DNA from 4 places in the Lentibacillus halophilus genome. Region 2 is predicted to be linked to each of the others. Evidence: riboswitches for the same ligand, from Rfam matches in the RefSeq annotation. Region 2 holds a riboswitch; each other region holds the start of a gene.
The links. A riboswitch is a leader RNA that binds a small molecule or an ion and turns the genes downstream of it on or off. The one in region 2 is predicted to bind S-adenosylmethionine.

Region 1 (4,757 bases), 950 kb from region 2:
CGATGTAGCTAAAAGAGCTTTGGAAAAGACAGTGGCGATTGCTGAAACAAATGTATCGATTAAAGTTGATGTGTTATATACAATCGAACTGCCGCAAACACCCTACGTGATAGAAGATGTATTTGAGGATATGCAACAGTCGATGCATGAATATGGCAATGCGGTTCTTTCTGAAGCAAAAGAAAAAATGGCGACACTTCCCAATTACGTGGACTTTTACGCCGTGGAAGGGAAAGCATCTCAATCCATTTTAGAACATGCCGATGATCAAGCGTGTGATTTAATTGTGATTGGCAGCAGAGGACTGACAGGTATTAAAGAGTTTCTCGGAAGCGTTAGTCATTACGTCGTTCATCATTCGCACGTTCCGGTATTGGTTGTTCGATGATAGGTATCGTTTTTGAAAAAGAACCATCCTGCAATAGTCTGTCCACTATGCAGGATGGTTCTAAATGTGAACCGTTTCTCGTAGGTGTTAAGCTTTTGTCCGATAAGCCACATTATGATTTTTTAGTGTTTCGTCTTGCCCGAACAAGAAGTGTTTCTCCATATCCGGTGAGTATTTGGAGTTGATTGTGTTCACACCAACGGCTTCAGCTACAGCACGTAACATTGCCGGTGATGCTCCACAGCACAGGCCAATATAGTTCAAACCGATATCTTTTGCCTGTTTGGCCCATTCGGCCAGTTCATAACGGTTATGGTATAAAGGATCAAGTGCCGTCGGGAATGTTGTTTCTAACGGCAGATGACAGCTACATCCCCCATCAGGCAAGTTGAAGAATGTCGGGTGTTCTTCTGATGTCCGATACGGGATTGGCAAGCCGGCAACATATCCGCCCACATTTTCGCGGATCTTTTCCAAATATGGCTGCATCGTATTCGGACCGCGGAAACAATTCATACCAACGACAAGCGCTCCTTTTTCTGAAAGCAGACGAGAGCCCTCTTCTACTGTATAACCGTCCCGTAAAATGTTTTCGCCCATCATCGCGAATGTAATAACAGCCGGTAAATCCTGTTTCTGAATTTCTTCAAGTGCAATGAGTGCCTCTTCGTAATAGTAGAATGTTTCGCCGTTAATAAAATCGACGCCTTCTTCCTTGCACCATGAAATCATTTCAGCAAACATGTTTCGCACAGTATCTTTGGAGGCGGGGTCTTCCGGATCAAAAATATTGGTATTGGATATATTGCCGGCAACCAGCGCTTCTTCTGTTGGGTGCTCTTTGGCCACCTCTTTTGCTAAACGAATGGCATTACGGTTCAGCGGTTCCAGCTGATCTTCTTTGCCGATAATCCGCATTTTTTCACGATGGGCATTGTATGTAAATGCCAAAACGACATCGGAACCGGCATTCATATAGTCCCGGTAGGTTTGTTTTAAAACATCCGGATGTTCCAAGGCCACCTCTGGCACAAAGGAACCGGCCTGTAAATATCCTCTTCGTTCCAATTCAAATAAATACCCTTCCCCGACAATAACGGTTCCTTCGTATAATCGTTGTTCCAAACTGCGCTTCATGCGTATTCCTCCCTCTGTTTTCATATAAAAAGCCTCTTCTTAAAGTAAGAAGAGGCTAAATATACAATGTTTGGCGTCTCTTCTTATCTTCAGCATGTAGCATCTGGAATTGGCACAGTACTTTGACAAGTCCGCTGCCGAGGCTTCCAAGGGCCAGTCCCTCCACCTCTCTGGATAAGAAAATTGAAATATTTTATAATGTGATATGAATCATACACTTGATTTAAAGTGAAAGTCAAGGGTACAAAAGAAAATGGACACGTTATACGATTTACAAAATAGTCTTTGTGCATCTTAACGTGACGTAAACATAAAAATCTTGCTTATGTTTGTCAGAGTGGCACTGTTTTTAATCGAAGTGCATTTAAAACAACAGAAACCGAGCTTAAGGCCATTGCTGCTCCGGCCAACCAAGGAGCCAGCACACCAATCATAGCAAAAGGTATCATGATAACGTTGTATAGAAACGCCCAAAATAGGTTTTGCTTTATATTCCGCATTGTTTTTTTACTAATCAGGATGGCATCAACCAATCGATTTAAATCGCCTTTGATAATCGTGACATCTCCGGATTCAATTGCAATATCTGATCCCGTCCCAATTACTGCTCCGACATCGGCAACAGCAAGGGAAGGGGCATCATTAATGCCATCACCTGCCATCAGAACCGTACTTCCGTTTTGCTGTAATTGCTTGATGACATCAGCTTTATCGTGTGGAGATGCCTCTGCTTGATAATTATTTATGCCCGCTTTTTTTGCAATAACCCTACTTGCATTTGTATTATCACCTGTCAGCATAGAGATATCGAATCCTAACTGTTTTAAACGGGAAATAGCGTCTGCAGAAGATGTTTTCATATCATCAGCAACGGCAATGATTCCAGCAAAACGTGAATGGATAAATGCAATCATAGCTGTTTTTCCTTCTGCCTCCAACTGTGTCATCAGTTGATATGCTTTTTGCGGGAGGGGGTAGTTGTTTTTTATAAAGTATTTGGCTTTAGCAATCGTTACTTGTTTTCCGTGTACATACGCCTGTACACCATAACCTGGGAGAGAAACCACTTGAGATGCTTGAGGAATCGCATGCATTTTCGTTTTCGCTTTATTGACAATTGCTTTTGCTACAGGATGCTCGATATTGTTTTCGACCGCGGCGATTGTTTCCAGAAATGCATTTTCACTGAAATGCTCAACGTAAATGTCTGTTATGTGAGGGGACCCTTTTGTAAGTGTCCCTGTTTTATCTAAAATTAAGGTTTTGCAGTTACCTAATAATTCTAAATGTTTCCCTTCCTTAAATAGAATCCCTAACTGCGCAGCCCGTCCGCTTCCAATCATAATGGATGTTGGTGTGGCTAAACCGAGGGCACATGGACACGCTACGATTAAAACAGCAATGACTTTTTCCAGTGCTTCGTTAAACGACATCTCCAGAAAATTTGTATACCATGCCGCTAATGGAATACATGCGATAACGATAACGATAGGTACGAAAACGCCTGTGATTTTATCGGCTATGTGCTGTATAGGCGCTTTGGAAGCTTGTGCCTCCTCTACAACATCAATAATTTGCGATAAAACCGTTTCTGAATCTCGCTTCGTCACCTCTATGGTTAGTAGACCATTTTGATTAACAGTTCCTGCATACACTGATTTCCCAGAGTTTTTTTCCACTGGTATACTTTCACCGGTTAAAAGAGATTCATCCATCATGGAATTTCCTTTAATCACTTGTCCGTCAATTGGAACCTTTTCGCCGGGCCTAACGATAAGAATCTCTCCTGGTAATATTTGGTTAACAGGCATGTTACATTCTTGGCCATCTTTATATATTATTGCTGTTTTGGTTTGCAATTGATAAAGCTTTTTGACAGCCTCAGTCGTTCGCAATTTCGTTTTTGCTTCCAATAACTTACCTAATAAAATAAATGTTATAATAAAGGCGCTCGTTTCAAAATATAACGTCGGATGTCCTGGGGGTAGTGCAGAATATGACACAAACGTGATATAGTGACTGTAAAAGAAAGCCGCTGATGTACTTAATACGACTAAAACATCCATGTTGGCGCTACCGCTTTTTATTGCCTTCCAGGCCCTTTCATAGAATGGAAAGCCGATTATGAACTGAATGGGAATTGTAATGACAAGCTGAAAAAACGGGTTGGTCAATATTGTGGGGACATACATAAAGGAAGCCCAGTTAAAATGCGCAAACATGGCCCAAGCTAAAGGAAAAGTTAGTAATGCCGAAACAATAAACTTCAACCGAAGAATTTTGATCTCCTTTTGTTTTTGATGATTAGACTCGTCATTACTTTTAACGATTTCTTTAGCTTCAAAGCCAATTTTATTAATCCTACTGATGATAGCTGACATGCTTGTCCGATTTGTGTTAAATGTAACACGTCCCTTTTCAGTTGTTAAATTAACGTTTATTTCGGTGACCCCATCTATCTTAGAGACGACTTTTTCAATTCTGGCAGCACACGCAGCACAGTGCATCCCTGTGATATCCAAGTAATTGGTTTCCTCCACCCATATCACCCACCTTTTTATACACTATGCTGTATTTTATTTTAAATAGAATACATTTAGAACATATAAAAAGCAGTCTAACTGAGTAGACTGCAAAAACGTGGATCGTGTCTGTTATGAGCTTGGAATGGAAGCTCTGAATTTATCCCGTAACTTAAATGTCACCATCAATCCCGCCTTGTGCAACCCTAGCATAACGATTCCCGCCATCAATTGATCAAACTTTGTGTTAAAGGGAGGAGGAAGTAAACTGAAGGAACCGGCTTGCGAGGGAGAACAGTATGGGGCTGTGGTTTGACTAAGAGACGTATTATTTCCAATATCAATGACAGCCATAAAAATTAGCAGTAAACATGCTGGCATTAAAATGATTCCGCTTAAAAACGCATAACGTTTCATGTCGCTTCTGCAAAGTCGCTGATTAGAGTCGGGTGCTGCAATGGGCCACCACATCCCAAAAGATAATAGGAATAAAACGAATATATAGCCACTTTGCATTTGTGCACTTTTGGAGAGAATCATTAATACAAATGGTAGGTGGTACATAAAGAATAATGCGGCAAACGCATAAAGCGCTATTTTAGGGGCGAAAAATAGTTTGCTAATCCTGTTCAATTTAAGAATTTGAAACACATGGTTAAACAGTTGATCGGGGATACCTAACAAAAAAACAGGCGGGATTAGAAAATAAA
Region 2 (4,757 bases):
TATAAAATCGGTGACAGCAGCCGTGAAATTGATTCTTTGAACCGGATGCCGAGGGAACGGGTCAGATACAGTTTTCTCGTCATTTGCGTTGAAACGGCAATATCATTCTTGTATGCGTCAAGAAGCCGCTCGGCCAACCCTTGATCATACAGGAACGCATTCACCTCAAAATTAAGTCGAAAACTGCGCACATCAATATTCGCTGTGCCGACCGAAGCAATTTTCCCGTCAACAATAATCGTTTTGGCATGCAGGAAGCCTTTCTGATAAATATACACCTCTGCTCCAGCTTTCAATAGGTCCCCGACATACGACATTGTTGCCCAATATACGAACATGTGATCCGGTTTGCTCGGAATCATCAGTTTGATATCCACCCCTGACAGCGCCGCAATGCGCAGTGTATCCTGCAGGCTCTCATCGGGAATGAAATAAGGCGTCTGAATGTAGACATACTCTTTTGCGGACATAATCATTTTTATGTAGCCATTTTTGATCTGTTCCCATTCGGAGTCTGGCCCGCTGGAGACAATCTGCACACCCACATCGCCGCACGGCTCATAATCATAGTACCGTTTATCATACGGAATGTCATTTCGAGATGCCTGATTCCAATCAAGAACAAAGCGCGTTTGCATCTGGGCAACCGCATCACCGCATATACGCAAGTGTGTATCACGCCAGTATCCGAATTTTTTATTGTGTCCGAGGTATTCATCACCAATATTAAAACCACCGATATAACCAATTTGCCCATCAATGATAGCGAGTTTACGATGATTTCGGTAATTGATCTTCAAATTGATTTTCGGGATTTTCGCCGGAAAAAATGATTCGATTTCAATACCGGCATTGCGCAGGCGCCGCACAAATTTTTTACTAATGCCGCGGGATCCCAGATCATCGTACAACACCCGCACGTCAATTCCCTGCTGTACCTTTTTAATTAAAATATTGGCAATGGACATACCCAGCTGGTCATGACGGAGGGTATAATACAGCAGATGAATATGGTCCTGGGCATGTTCCAGATCGTCCAATAAAGCTGAAAATTTTTCCTCCCCATCTGTAAAAATCCGGACACTATTATCCTGTGTAAATATGGCGTCATCATTGTGCAAATGCATATAAAAAAGATTTTTGTAGGCCGTCAGCCCCTTGTGTTTAAATGAAAAACGATTCTCTTCCATAGCACGCAGTTGATTCTGCACCGACGTTTTCACACCAAGTTTGCTTTTGGTGTCCCACGTAAAAATGCGCTCACGGCTAATACGTCTTCCAAAAATTAAATATAATATAAATCCGGCAATCGGAATAAACATGAGTACCATTAGCCATGCCCACGTCGACGTTGCATCCTTGCGCTCCAGGAAAATAATCGTCAGTGCCAGCGCAATATTAAATACCAGTATCCCCCAAACAAACAATGACCAGACACCCAACGACAAAACCTCACTTTTTCAAATACCAATACCCTTACTATAGCATAATTTTTACCGCGCTGGTATGTGTATAACGTTGACATTTTTAAAATATGCATTTACCAGTCTGTCATACAGAAAAGAAAAAGTCGCACCTCTGTTTATTTTCCTTTATCTGTTGACGTTTACACACATATATGTTTATAATATTCACTAAATTAATAATAACATCTCTTATCAAGAGCGGTGGAGGGAATAGGCCCAGTGAAGCCCGGCAACCGGCAAGGCATATGCGTTGCAAGGTGCTACATCCTACAGGTCGGAGAGATCTGAAGATAAGAGGAGGACGGTTACATACAAAAACCCCTCTTCTCTTATGGAAGAGGGGGTTTTTATTGCACCTCTTCCTCCAGACAAAGTCATAACACTTACTATTAAAGGAGGAATTATTGATGAGTGATTTTCATCGTAACAACCAGGAAACACAACTGCTTCACGGAGGACAGGAACCTGACCCGTCAACAGGATCACGGGCGGTGCCCATCCATCAGACGACGTCCTATGTGTTTCGGGATTCCGAGCATGCGCAAAATGTGTTTGGTTTGGCTGAACCGGGAAATATTTATACCCGTATCACCAACCCAACCATCGATGCATTTGAACAACGTATGGCGCTTCTAGAGGATGGCTCAGCTGCTGTTGCTACCTCCTCGGGCATGGCAGCCATTACTATGGCGATTATGACCATTGCCGGAAGCGGCGATCACATCATATCCGACAGCAACCTGTACGGTGGCACATACAACCTTTTTGCCAACACACTGCCCAAATATGGCATTCAAGTTTCATTTGTCGACGGGACGGATCCGGAGAGCATTAAAAACGCCATAACAGATCAAACAAAAGCAGTCATTGGCGAAATTATCACCAACCCGAGCCTGAATGTGCTTGATCTGGAAACCATCAGCGGTATAGCTCATGATCATGGCATTCCTCTGATTATCGACAATACGTTTGCAACACCGTATGTTACCAAACCGCTTACGTGGGGTGCGGATGTGGTTGTCCATTCAGCAACGAAATGGATTGGTGGCCATGGCACGTCGATTGCCGGTGTTGTCGTTGACGGAGGCCGATTCAATTGGGCGAATGGCAACTTCCCGGAATTCACGGAACCGGATGATAGTTATAACGGCTTGCGGTATGCTGATCTCGGACCGACGGCTTTTGGCACCAAATTGCGCGTTCAAATGCTCCGAGACATCGGTGCCTGCCTGAGCCCGTATAACGCCTTTTTACTTCTGCAAGGTCTCGAAACACTGCATTTGCGAATCGAGCGTCATAATGAGAATGCTAAATACGTTGCTCGGTACCTGCAGGGGCACCCGGCCGTCGAGTGGGTTAATTATCCGGGTCTGTCCGATCACCCCGCCCATGAAACGGCGAATAAGTATTTGCAAAACGGGTACGGATCAATTATTACATTTGGCATTAAAGGCGGACGTGACGCCGGAAGAAAACTGATCGACAACGTCACACTCTGGTCCCACGTTGCCAATGTCGGTGATGCGAAATCGTTAATTATCCATCCGGCATCGACCACCCATCAGCAACTCAGCGACGAGGATTTGGTTAAAAGCGGCGTTTCCGAAGAACTTGTCCGTCTGTCAGTTGGACTGGAATCCACATCGGATATCCTTGCTGATCTTGACCAGGCCATTGTTAAAGCAACCGGCGAGGAACCGACGATTCAGACGACGGAAGAAGACGCCATCAGCTGGCTGCTTGCATCGCCGTTCGACCGCACCGGTGGAGGCTTACGCCAAAAAACGATCGCACTCATCAGTGATGATCAAACGGACAGTGCATGGGCGGCAGCGCATCAGCTTAAGACGCTGGGTTTCCAAATTATCCACGTCAATGCACCCGCATCCGACGCCCCGTCCATCGCGAAGGATGAAGGCAGCCCGGATATTATCGACGCCGTGTTGATCGCCGACAATGAACTTGCACCGGAACGGATCGACGAACTCACGCGGCTCAATGGAAAAATAGTGTGGATACAGCATTCCCAACCTGCGACGAAAACAGTGAACAAAGCTGCCGAGGCGGGTATTACCGTTATTTCCGGAAAAAATGCGTATGACGAAGCTGTGCGCCTCCGAAGCAGCAGTGCCCAATAAACACATCTAATGCACTAAAATCCGCTTATAAAACTTTCTATACAGGAGCGAGTACACCCTATCGTGTACCGCTCCTTTTTCACTTTATAGGGTGTGTTCGACTGTTGTCTGAGGGCCGATGTTTGAATATAGCGTATATCGGGGATTATTTTAAGCGCGCAGCATGGTATAATAAAATAAATAAACGAATAATCCTTAAAGATAAACCATTCTCTTTTTACAATAGCAACAGGGATTATGCAGCATGGGTGTGAAACGTATGAACAAAAAGCTCATCACCGGCATTCTGATTAGTGTACTCATTCTGTGCACGGCCGTTTTTTTTCTCATAAGCAATCCGGATGAACCAGTAACTCAACCATCTGAAACCAACACCGACGATCACGACCAACCATTACGCAAATCCCAATCGGAATCCGGTAACGATAAAAATGACAACGAATCGCCGGAAGTGGAAGTGGAAGAGAAAAAGGAAAAGGACAACAATCCTGACGAAAAAGCCGACGAATCTGGCTCCCGATTGCAGGAGCTGCTGAACAAAGCCGTCCGAAGCACCATTAATTTTTTTACAAAAGAACATATGCACGTAGCGGCAGTTGGCGACTCATTGACACAAGGTGTTGGCGATGACGTTGTAGAGGGCGGTTATATCGGCATTTTGGATCAAAAAATCAACCAGGATGAGCAACGGGTTACATTCGATAATTTCGGAAAGCGCGGCAATCGCTCCAGTCAACTTTTAAAACGACTGGAAAAACCATCTATTCAGGAATCTATCAAACAAGCCGATATTGTATTGCTGACTATTGGCGCCAATGACGTCATGCAAGTCGTGAAAAAGAATTTCCTCAGTTTGGAAATGAGCGATTTTAAACAACCTAGGAAGGACTATAAAACCCATCTCGAATCCATTTTTACTACCATTAAAAATCTTAATGACGATGCATCAATTTACCTGATCGGCTTCTATAACCCATTCAGAAACTATTTTAAAAATTTGGAAGAACTGAATACCATCATCAACAATTGGAACCAGACAGGTAAAACGGCCACCTCCAACTTTGATCGGACGAATTTTATCCCGATAGCCGATATGTTTCATGCAGAAGACAAAAACGTATTTGCGGAGGATAACTTTCATCCCAATCATAGA
Region 3 (4,757 bases), 760 kb from region 2:
CTCCAAGACAGCCATATCTTTCTGCTGTCGTGGTCGATCCAAATTCACCGTGACATCCGATATAACCGTACCCGGTCTGGCGCTCATAATAATGATGCGATCGGATAGTTTGATAGCCTCGCGAATGCTATGCGTGACAAAAATGATTGTCTTTTTCGCTTCCAGCCAGATGTTTTCCACTTCATCCTGGAGCACCTGGCGTGTCTGCTCATCCAACGCCCCGAAAGGTTCATCCATTAATAGTAATTTCGAATTCATAGCAAGGGCTCTAGCAATAGCCACACGCTGTTGCATCCCGCCGGAAAGCTCATGCGGGTAATTTCCGGTAAATTGGCTGAGGTGGACCATCTTCAAGTATTGGGCAGCAGCGTGTTCCTGTTCTTGTTTATTCATGCTTTTGCGCAACGGAAACGTGACATTTTGTTTGACCGACATCCACGGGAATAACGCTGGTTCCTGGAAGACCATGCTTTTATCAGGTCCCGGTTCCATTATTTCTTTATCATCCAGATAAACCGAACCAAATGAAGGTGTTGACAATCCGGCCATCATGGACAATAACGTGGACTTGCCACAGCCGGATGGCCCCAGTAAGGAAACAAACTCCCCGTCTTCAATGGCAAGATTAATAGTTTGTAACGCTTGAATCGACTGTTCCCCATGACGAAAAAAGCTTTTGCTTACGTTATTAATGTCTAAATGCATCATAACCCTCCTTCTCCAGAAATCCTCATTATTTTTATCGGAAATATATGTTTTAAGTATTTTAGCATGGAAAAACAAAAAATCCAATAGGAAAATTGCCTATTATTTTTCATTTTCGAAAATGGATGATAGTGTAGTAGCTATGACATGCAATCATAGAGTGGTGGCGCTGGATAACAAGACAGGCTCCCGTCCATGCCGGACAAGGAGCCTGCCTTGGTTTCACTGATTGATGTTTTTCTTTATATTACGTCACTTATACGTTCGTTGTTTGCAAGGATTCCAGTGCTTGGTAAAGGTCTTGGATTAAATCATCGGCATCTTCAATTCCGACCGATACGCGTACCAGCTGATTGGTTAAACCGTAAGAACTGCGGATCTCTTCTGGAATATCAGCATGTGTTTGCGTTGCTGGGTAAGTGATAAAACTTTCCACACCACCAAGACTTTCCGCAAATGTGAATAACCGTAATAATTTTAGAAAGGGGAGAACGAGTTCTTCGTCTTTTAGCAAAAAGCTAAGCATGCCCCCTTTGCCTGGATACAAAACGTTTTCCACGAGTGGATGCAACTTAAGAAATTGGATAACGTGCTTAGCATTATGTTCGTGCTGACGCATGCGCAGTGCTAATGTCTTCATCCCTCTTATAACAAGCCAACAGTCAAATGGTGAAAGGGTCGCTCCGATGGAATTATGAAGGAAGGCAAGTTCTTCATTGATTTCTTGTCCTTTAGAGACGACGATACCGGCGAGTACATCATTGTGCCCAGCCAAGTATTTGGTAGCACTATGAATGACAATGTCTGCTCCTTGGTCAAGTGGACGTTGGATGAGTGGTGTATATAGCGTATTATCGACAATAAGACAGATATCATGTTTGTTTGCCACTTCCGCACAAGCGGTAATATCAATATGTTTCATCAATGGATTGGTTGGTGTTTCGATAAATATAGCTTTCGTATTTGGCTGAATCCATTCGCTCAATGTGCTGCAATCATCTCCGTTCCAATATGTAAATTGGAAACCGTGTTTTTGCTCTAAAATCTCAAAGTAGCGGTAAGAGCCCCCGTATACATCACGGCAAGTAATAATATGATCGTCTTTTTCAAAAAGGGAAAACACGAGTTGAATGGCGCTCATTCCAGAGCTGGTTGCAAAGGCCGTGTCACCACCTTCCAGCTTTGCCACTGCCGTCTCAAGAACATCTCGTGTCGGATTACCTGTTCGCGTGTAATCGTATCCATTGCTGTTTCCGATATCGTCATGACGGTATGCAGTGGATAAATAAATAGGTGAACTGATGGCGTTGAGTGTTTCATCTTTCTGATTTCCGATTTGCGGAAGAACTGTTTCATCATGTAACGGATGATCTGTCATGGGTATCGCTCCTTAAATGTCATTAAATAATTAAAAAACCCTCTTCCAAATAAGAAGAGGGTCAACAACCTTTATTGAACTCTTCTTATCTTCTAAGCATAACGCTTAGCTGGAATTGGCACAGTGCTCGATAAGCCTGTTGCCGAGGTATCAAAGGGCCAGTCCCTCCACCTCTCTGGATAAGAAAATAGCGGTATTCAATTAAAATGTAATGTTTAATTTACAGGTAATACGAGTCGTTGTCAATGAAGAATTGAAAAAAGACGGTGCATCCCATTTAAAAGATGTATATGCGGCTATCAAAGAAATAATCGTTCCACGGATGGCTTTTTTAAACTGAATCGTTAACCAGATGAACGAACTGTTGCTATTATTCCGATAAAAAGCCTTCTTCCAATTTAGCTTTTTCCGGAATTTCCTGTATAATAGGAAAGCGGACAAGGGGGAATGTTTATGAATAAAAAAGCGATGGTCATGGCATTTATTACAATTGTTATTTGGGGATCCTCATTTGCAGGTATCCGTGCCAGTCTGCATGGCGGTTATAGTTCCGGTCATCTCGTCCTTGTTCGATTTTTGATTGCTTCAGGCGCCTTTGTGTTGTATGCGCTTTGGCCTAGGACGAGATTCCGATTGCCAGCGAAGCAAGATGTGCTGAAGATTCTGGTTCTCGGTTGGATCGGCATTACAATTTATCATACCGGAATCACCTTTGGGGAACAGACGGTGACAGCTGGAACGACCGCGATGATTGTTGCATCGGCTCCTATATTCACAGCCATTATTGCTGTTTTTGCCTTAAAGGAGTATCCAAGTTTATTTAGCTGGATTGGTCTAGGTATCGGCTTCATCGGGATTTTTTTGATAACAGTCGGTTCAGCGGATGCTGCGTTTGCGATATCAGGTGGTGCGCTGCTGATTGTTGTGTCGGCGATAGCGACGTCAGCATTCTTTGTTTTTCAAAAAACATTATTGCCTAAGTATCGACCAGTTGAACTGACGGCTTATTTTACATGGGCCGGAACATTGCCTTTGTTGATTTTTTCACCTGGTTTACTGGAAACGGTTCAGAGCGCAACCCTGGAGGCACATTTTGCAGCGTTGTATGTCGGTATTTTTCCGGCAGCCATCGGGTATGTAACATGGGCGATTGCGCTTTCGTCCGGGAAGGCCGGCGCGGTTACTAGCATGATGTATATTGAACCGGTGTTTGCTATCCTTATTGCATGGGTGTGGCTGCAGGAGCTGCCGAGCCTATTGTCCATCATCGGCGGTTTAATAGCGCTTTCCAGTGTTATTCTCGTCAATATGTTTGAACGAAGACGCCGGCGGGCTGGTTAAACGGCACTAGCATGATACGAATGAAAAAACGCGAATCAGGCCTATGGCGGCAGGTTCGCGTTTTTGTGTGAATCGTATATGTGTAAGAGGACCTTTACGTTGTGAGCTGTTGCAAAAAGCCTTCTGCAAATTTTTCGCAATGCTCGATTTCCTGATCATCCGGTTCCAATTCGATTTTCAGCTTTTCGCTATATACTGTGGCATTTCGTTCTTCCGATTTGGATGCCAAGGTATCAAGAGCCGGCCCGTATATGTCGTAATAGGAATCACAGGATCCGAATGTCCCGACTAATTTGCCGGTAAGGTCCAGATCGTCCATGTCCTGATAAAAATCTTCCACCTCAAACGGAATGTCATCGTCCCACGAATAAGACCCCAAAAGGATGCCGTCATAATTGACCATTTCTTTGGCATCGATGGGATCAAGATCAAAGGACTTAAAATCAACATCGTGATTATTTGCCTTTATAGAATCACTTATCGTTTCTGCCATGATTTCTGTGCTGCCTGTCAGGCTAGCATATAGTACGAGGACTTTTGCCATGATTTTCAACTCCTTTTGTTCATTCCTTATTTACAGTTTACAACTAAAAGAGAATAAAATTCAACGAATATACCATTCATACATGAAATGGTTGCAAGATGGACAGTTTTATACGTTTATATGACGATAATGCAACACCAGTTCTTATTTCCCGGGTAATATTTTGTCGATGATTCGAACAGTTCATCCGATGTTCTGTTCAGTGAACGACACCAGTGTAAAAATGTCATTCACATGGTTGTGTGGTTTATATAGATATATGGCCGGATGTGCAAGCAATTTTTAAACAATTTTGAATATTAATTGACATTTTTAAATCATAGTTCCTATAATATAGTAACAAAACTACAACAATCACCATACATTATAAGAGAATTGTATCATCATACGTATAGGTATATACCAAAAACTGAGGAGTCGCTTGCGGGTAAGGATGGTACAAATATACTTTTAACAAAGCGTTAAGGCAGCATCCATTAGGGCTTATTGATTTTAGCGAGTTTTAGTAAGCGCTTACAAATATGCTTAGGGAGGGGTGTCCGATGCTGACTTTTCCAATTTCGGAGTTTCAGGAGCGATTAAAAAAAACGAAACAGCGCATGGTGAATGAAGGAATTGATTTGTTGCTTGTAACGGATCCGGCAAATATGAATTATTTATCAGGCTATGATGCATGGTCGTTTTACGTTCAACAGATGTTGATTGTCATGCTTGAGGAAGAACAACCCATTTGGGTGGGCCGCGGTCAGGATGCTAACGCAGCACGATATACAACGTGGCTTGATGATG
Region 4 (4,757 bases), 1.0 Mb from region 2:
CGCTTGTTTTAACAGGTCTTTCGCCTCATGGATGGCCTTACCGACGCCTGTTTGAATGACCGGTTTGCCGTCAAAACGCGCCATTTCTACTTGCGTATCGGCTGCAACGATGATGGCATCCGCTTGATCAATATCGTCTTGTGTCAGTTTATTTTTGATGCCGCTTGATCCGTTTGTTTCGATTTTGATCGATAACCCTAAGTCATTAGCTGTCTCTTGTAATTTTTCAGCAGCCATATACGTGTGCGCGATACCCGTTGGACACGCTGTAACGGCGAGCAGCTTAGAAGCGGTGTCCTCGGAACTCTCATCTTCTTCCCCTTCCACTTCCGCCTCTTTGTCATTGATTGCTTGAATAATTTCGTCTGTTGTCGTCGCCGCATACAGTTGATCTCGGAACGATGTATCCATCAAAAACGTTGACAATCGAGAGAGAGCTTCTAAATGGTCGTTATTCGCCCCTTCACTTGCCGCAATCATGAAAAAAAGATGAGCTGGCTGTCCGTCCAGCGAAGCAAAATCAATCCCATCGCCGGAACGTCCAAACGCTATGGCCGGTGTTTTCACTGCAGCTGATTTCGCATGCGGAATGGCGACACTTTCACCGATGCCGGTTGTGCTTTCTTCTTCTCGGGACCAAATATCGTGTTTAAAGGTTTCGGCTTCTGTCAATTTCCCTGCCTCATCCAGCTTTTCAACCAGTTCATTTAACACATCGTCTTTCGTATTAGCGTTTAAATCGAGTATCAGCGTGTCTTTCTTTAAAAGCTCGGTTATTTTCATTTACATCACATCCTTGCTTATCGTGGAAAGTTTTACTGATTGGAACAATTCTTCTGCCTGGTGTCGTTCACATAAATCACTTGAAAAGGCTGTGGCACTGCCGCAAGCGACACCGAATTGAAAAGCCTCCACCATGTTTAATCCTTTTTCATAAGAAGCCAAAAACCCGGCAACTACCGAATCACCCGCACCAACTGTGTTCTCAACATGGCCATCAGGAGCCGATGCTGCTAGGGCGATGTCGCTGTTGACAAAGAGAGCACCTGTCCCACCCATCGACACAATCACATTACTCACACCTTGTTCCACTAATTGCTGCGAGCACGAATGTGCGTCATGCCAATTATGAATCGTGGTATCAAACAGTTCGCCTAATTCTTCCTGATTCGGTTTCATTAAAAATGGCTGCTGTTTAGCAAGCTTTTTTAACCTTGGACCGGACGTATCCACAACAAGATGCACGTGTCGTGTCCGGCATAACTCACCGACTTTTTCCAAAAATGTATCCCGAATACTGTCAGGTATCCGACCGGCAAGCACGACCGTATCCCCCTGCTGTAATGCCTGCAGTCTGGAAAATAATTGCGCCTGAAGGTTTTCTCCGAGAACAGGACCTGGACCATTTATTTCCGTTTCCTCATCGGCTTTTATTTTTACATTAATCCTCGTCGTCGTGCCAGTACGAACAAATTCGGTAAAAATGCCTTCGTTCTGTAAAAATGTCTCTATATAATCGCCGGTAAATCCACCGACAAATCCCAGTGCTGCCGTATTCGTACCCAGTCTTTTTAACACACGGGATACATTGATACCCTTTCCTCCGGGATAGTACGCAACCTGTTCGGTACGGTTTAAGTCGCCGGTTTGAAAGGTCTGCACATAGGTCGTATAATCAATCGATGGTGTCATGGTACACGTATATATCATGGCGACACGCTCCTAACGTCAGTATGATCTTTTAAAGAGTTAAGCATGTGCTCGTCTGTCAACGTCGTGATCAAACAAGCGGCATCTAATTCAGCAACGCCGGCAAATGTCACACTTTGATATTTACTGTCGTCAGCTAGTACGTATTTGCTTCGAGCCAAATTCAATGCTGAACGTTTAACAACTGCTTCCTCGGGATCCGGCGTTGTATACCCATACACTGTATCAAACCCGTTCACTCCGATAAAACAAGCATCAAACCGGTAATTTTCCAGCATTTCCATGGTTTGTGTGCCAATCAAAGCACTTGTTTTTGACTTCATATAGCCACCGGTCATGTAGGTGGCTATCCCATTTTCCGCGAGCGAATCAATATGTGTGAGGCCATTGGTGACGACGGTTACCTGTTTTCCCTTTAAAAAAGGGATCATCTGCATTGTCGTTGTACCGGCATCCAAAAAAATACAGTCGCCTTCCTCAACAAGTGATGCTGCGTGTTTGGCAATCGCTGTTTTTTCTTGATGGTTTTTGGTTGCCTTTTCACCAATGCTTGATTCACTATTTATCTGTTCATGAATGGTCGCACCGCCATGAATGCGTCGCAGCTTATGCTGGTTTTCCAATTCAGTTAAGTCCCGGCGAACAGTTGATTCCGATGCTCCCGTTATCGCGGAAACATCCTGAATAGTAACGGTTTGTTTTTGATTAATTAAATCAATGATTTTTTGATGACGGTCACTTGTAAGCATACGCCACCTCCCCATCATCATCTTTCACGGTCATTATATCGAAAACGATTACAAAAATCAATCAAAAGTATTCAAAATCAATCAACAACATTCATATATCTCTAATAGAACGCGTTGACACATCTGTACTTGTCTATTATACTTTTTATCTACCAACAAATTTCATATATCTTATCCAGAGTGGCTGAGGGATCTGGCCCAGTGAAGCCCGGCAACCTGCTTAATTCATGGCAAGGTGCCAATTCCAGCAATTCGCGTTTCAGGCGTTTTGGCAGATAAGGTGTTCGGACTGACGCCTTCCAAAACGGAGGGCTTTTTTATTTTTCATTAAAAACGTCGGCGCAGATATCCTTTTCGAAATGACATCATTGATCATTCGACGATCTTGATCAAAAAGCCTGAATACACTTGATACAATCATGAATGGGGGTAACGACATGAATTCTTTAGATTTGAACAAGGGACGCGCATCGGCGTTAATACCATTTATCATTTTTCTATTTTTATTTATCGGTTCCGGTGTGGCTAGTGGGGATTTTTATAAGTTGCCGGTACTGGTCGCGGTCTTTATCGCTGTATTGGCTGCGTTATTTATGAACCGAAACATAGCCTTTAACGATAAACTGGATTCCCTGACCAAAGGAGCGGGGCATCCCAATATTATGCTCATGGTCATTATTTATCTCTTGGCCGGTTCGTTCTCCGCCGTTGCTGAAGGGGTTGGTGCGGTCGACTCCACCGTCAATTTGGGGCTGACAATCCTGCCAGGAAATCTACTCATTGTTGGCTTATTCGTCATCGGCTGTTTCATATCCATTTCGATGGGTACGTCGGTCGGTACGGCTGTTGCGCTTGCGCCCATTGGTGTCGGACTGGCTGAGCAAACAGACATGAGCATCTCGCTTATTTTAGGTGCTATCATCAGTGGCGCGATGTTTGGCGATAATTTATCCATCATATCAGATACAACCATCGCTGCTGTCAAAACACAGGCTGTCAAGATGAGCGATAAATTCAGAGTGAATATTTTCATAGCTCTTCCCGCTGCTATCGTGACAGCTGTTATTTTCATTGCTCTAACATGGAATACCGGTGGATCGATCAGTGGCGACCACCCATTTGATCTGATCAAGGTGGTGCCTTATTTAGCTGTCCTTATTTTTGCTGTTGCTGGTGTCAATGTTCTTTATGTTTTAATCGGCGGGATTATTCTTGCGGGGTTGGTTGGTTTTATTTATGGAACTTTCGACGTGATGGGTCTAATGACGTTGCTTGGCGATGGTATGGCCGGCATGCAGGAGTTGGCTCTGTTAGCCATTTTACTTGGCGGGTTGGTTGAACTTATCCGCGTGAATGGCGGCATTGACTTTCTGTTATACACGATCAGCAATCGAATTAACTCCAGAAAAGGAGCTGAAGCTGGTATCGCCGGTCTAGTCAGTGTTTTTGATTTGTCTACAGCTAACAATACCATCGCTATTATCAGTGTCGGGTCTTTGGCCAAACAAATTGCTGAACGATTTGGTGTTGACCCACGTCGCACAGCAAGCGTTTTGGATATTTTCGGAAGTGCCTTTCAGGGGATTTTACCTTATGGTGCTCAATTACTGGCAGTTGCCGGCGTTGCGTCCATCTCCCCCGTTTCCATTATGCCATACTGCATTTACCCGGTCTTACTGGGGATCGCCGGCATGATTGCCATAGCAACAGGATTCCCGCGGTTCTCAGTGCAGGGGACCAACTCTCATCAATAATGGACGAAACAAATCACCCTGGCAGCAGGGTGATTTGTTATTCATTTGGCAATGGTTGGGTTGGATTAGTTTACATTTTTAACCAAACGCAGGATACCTTCTGTGAAATCGTTGTGACAATAATGAACGATTCTTCCATTTATTCCTTTAAAATCTCTCGCGTTTTCTCGAGAATCTCCTCATCTTTCAGCCGGAATTTAAATTCCACTCTTCGGGAGGCCTTCGCACTATAATCACCTTCATCATCCGTCCGGAAGTCGGTGTAGGACTTGCCGTTGACGGTTAATTTATCCTTTAGATGCTCTTGAATATTTTGATAGGGAAAATCATCACTAAGAATATATTCCGCCACACTGTACGCCCTGTCCTGCGAGAGCTCCATATTATATAAATAGCCGCCGTCACGATCAGTATGGCCTTCTATAATAATTTCAGCAACATACTTTTCATAGCCGCTCTGCAATAAAATATCCAAATACTTCGGGACGAATTCATCTAAAAACTGAAAAGAATCCGGCTTCAGTTCCGATTTATTATAAGGAAA

Region 1: it holds a riboswitch for S-adenosylmethionine, as region 2 does, so the genes downstream of both, ACZ5Q7_RS08460 (homocysteine S-methyltransferase family protein) here and ACZ5Q7_RS03495 (PLP-dependent aspartate aminotransferase family protein) in region 2, are expected to answer to the same signal.
Region 3: it holds a riboswitch for S-adenosylmethionine, as region 2 does, so the genes downstream of both, ACZ5Q7_RS00070 (PLP-dependent transferase) here and ACZ5Q7_RS03495 (PLP-dependent aspartate aminotransferase family protein) in region 2, are expected to answer to the same signal.
Region 4: it holds a riboswitch for S-adenosylmethionine, as region 2 does, so the genes downstream of both, ACZ5Q7_RS08870 (Na+/H+ antiporter NhaC family protein) here and ACZ5Q7_RS03495 (PLP-dependent aspartate aminotransferase family protein) in region 2, are expected to answer to the same signal.

Annotation. Positions count from the first base shown of each region.
Region 1 is NZ_AP043750.1:1,718,040-1,722,796, forward strand. It holds gene ACZ5Q7_RS08455 (universal stress protein) at 1-388, shown strand, start outside; gene ACZ5Q7_RS08460 (homocysteine S-methyltransferase family protein) at 476-1,525, opposite strand; SAM riboswitch class I at 1,606-1,706, opposite strand; gene ACZ5Q7_RS08465 (heavy metal translocating P-type ATPase) at 1,858-4,065, opposite strand; gene ACZ5Q7_RS08470 (cytochrome c oxidase assembly protein) at 4,180-4,757, opposite strand, start outside.
Region 2 is NZ_AP043750.1:767,297-772,053, forward strand. It holds gene cls (cardiolipin synthase) at 1-1,442, opposite strand, end outside; SAM riboswitch class I at 1,653-1,763, shown strand; gene ACZ5Q7_RS03495 (PLP-dependent aspartate aminotransferase family protein) at 1,874-3,604, shown strand; gene ACZ5Q7_RS03500 (SGNH/GDSL hydrolase family protein) at 3,849-4,757, shown strand, end outside.
Region 3 is NZ_AP043750.1:11,062-15,818, reverse strand. It holds gene ACZ5Q7_RS00075 (ABC transporter ATP-binding protein) at 1-705, opposite strand, end outside; gene ACZ5Q7_RS00070 (PLP-dependent transferase) at 962-2,083, opposite strand; SAM riboswitch class I at 2,166-2,269, opposite strand; gene ACZ5Q7_RS00065 (DMT family transporter) at 2,537-3,424, shown strand; gene ACZ5Q7_RS00060 (flavodoxin domain-containing protein) at 3,519-3,968, opposite strand; gene ACZ5Q7_RS00055 (M24 family metallopeptidase) at 4,511-4,757, shown strand, end outside.
Region 4 is NZ_AP043750.1:1,795,350-1,800,106, reverse strand. It holds gene ACZ5Q7_RS08885 (PTS fructose transporter subunit IIABC) at 1-783, opposite strand, end outside; gene pfkB (1-phosphofructokinase) at 784-1,710, opposite strand; gene ACZ5Q7_RS08875 (DeoR/GlpR family DNA-binding transcription regulator) at 1,707-2,459, opposite strand; SAM riboswitch class I at 2,628-2,741, shown strand; gene ACZ5Q7_RS08870 (Na+/H+ antiporter NhaC family protein) at 2,897-4,213, shown strand; gene ACZ5Q7_RS08865 (OmpA family protein) at 4,353-4,757, opposite strand, start outside.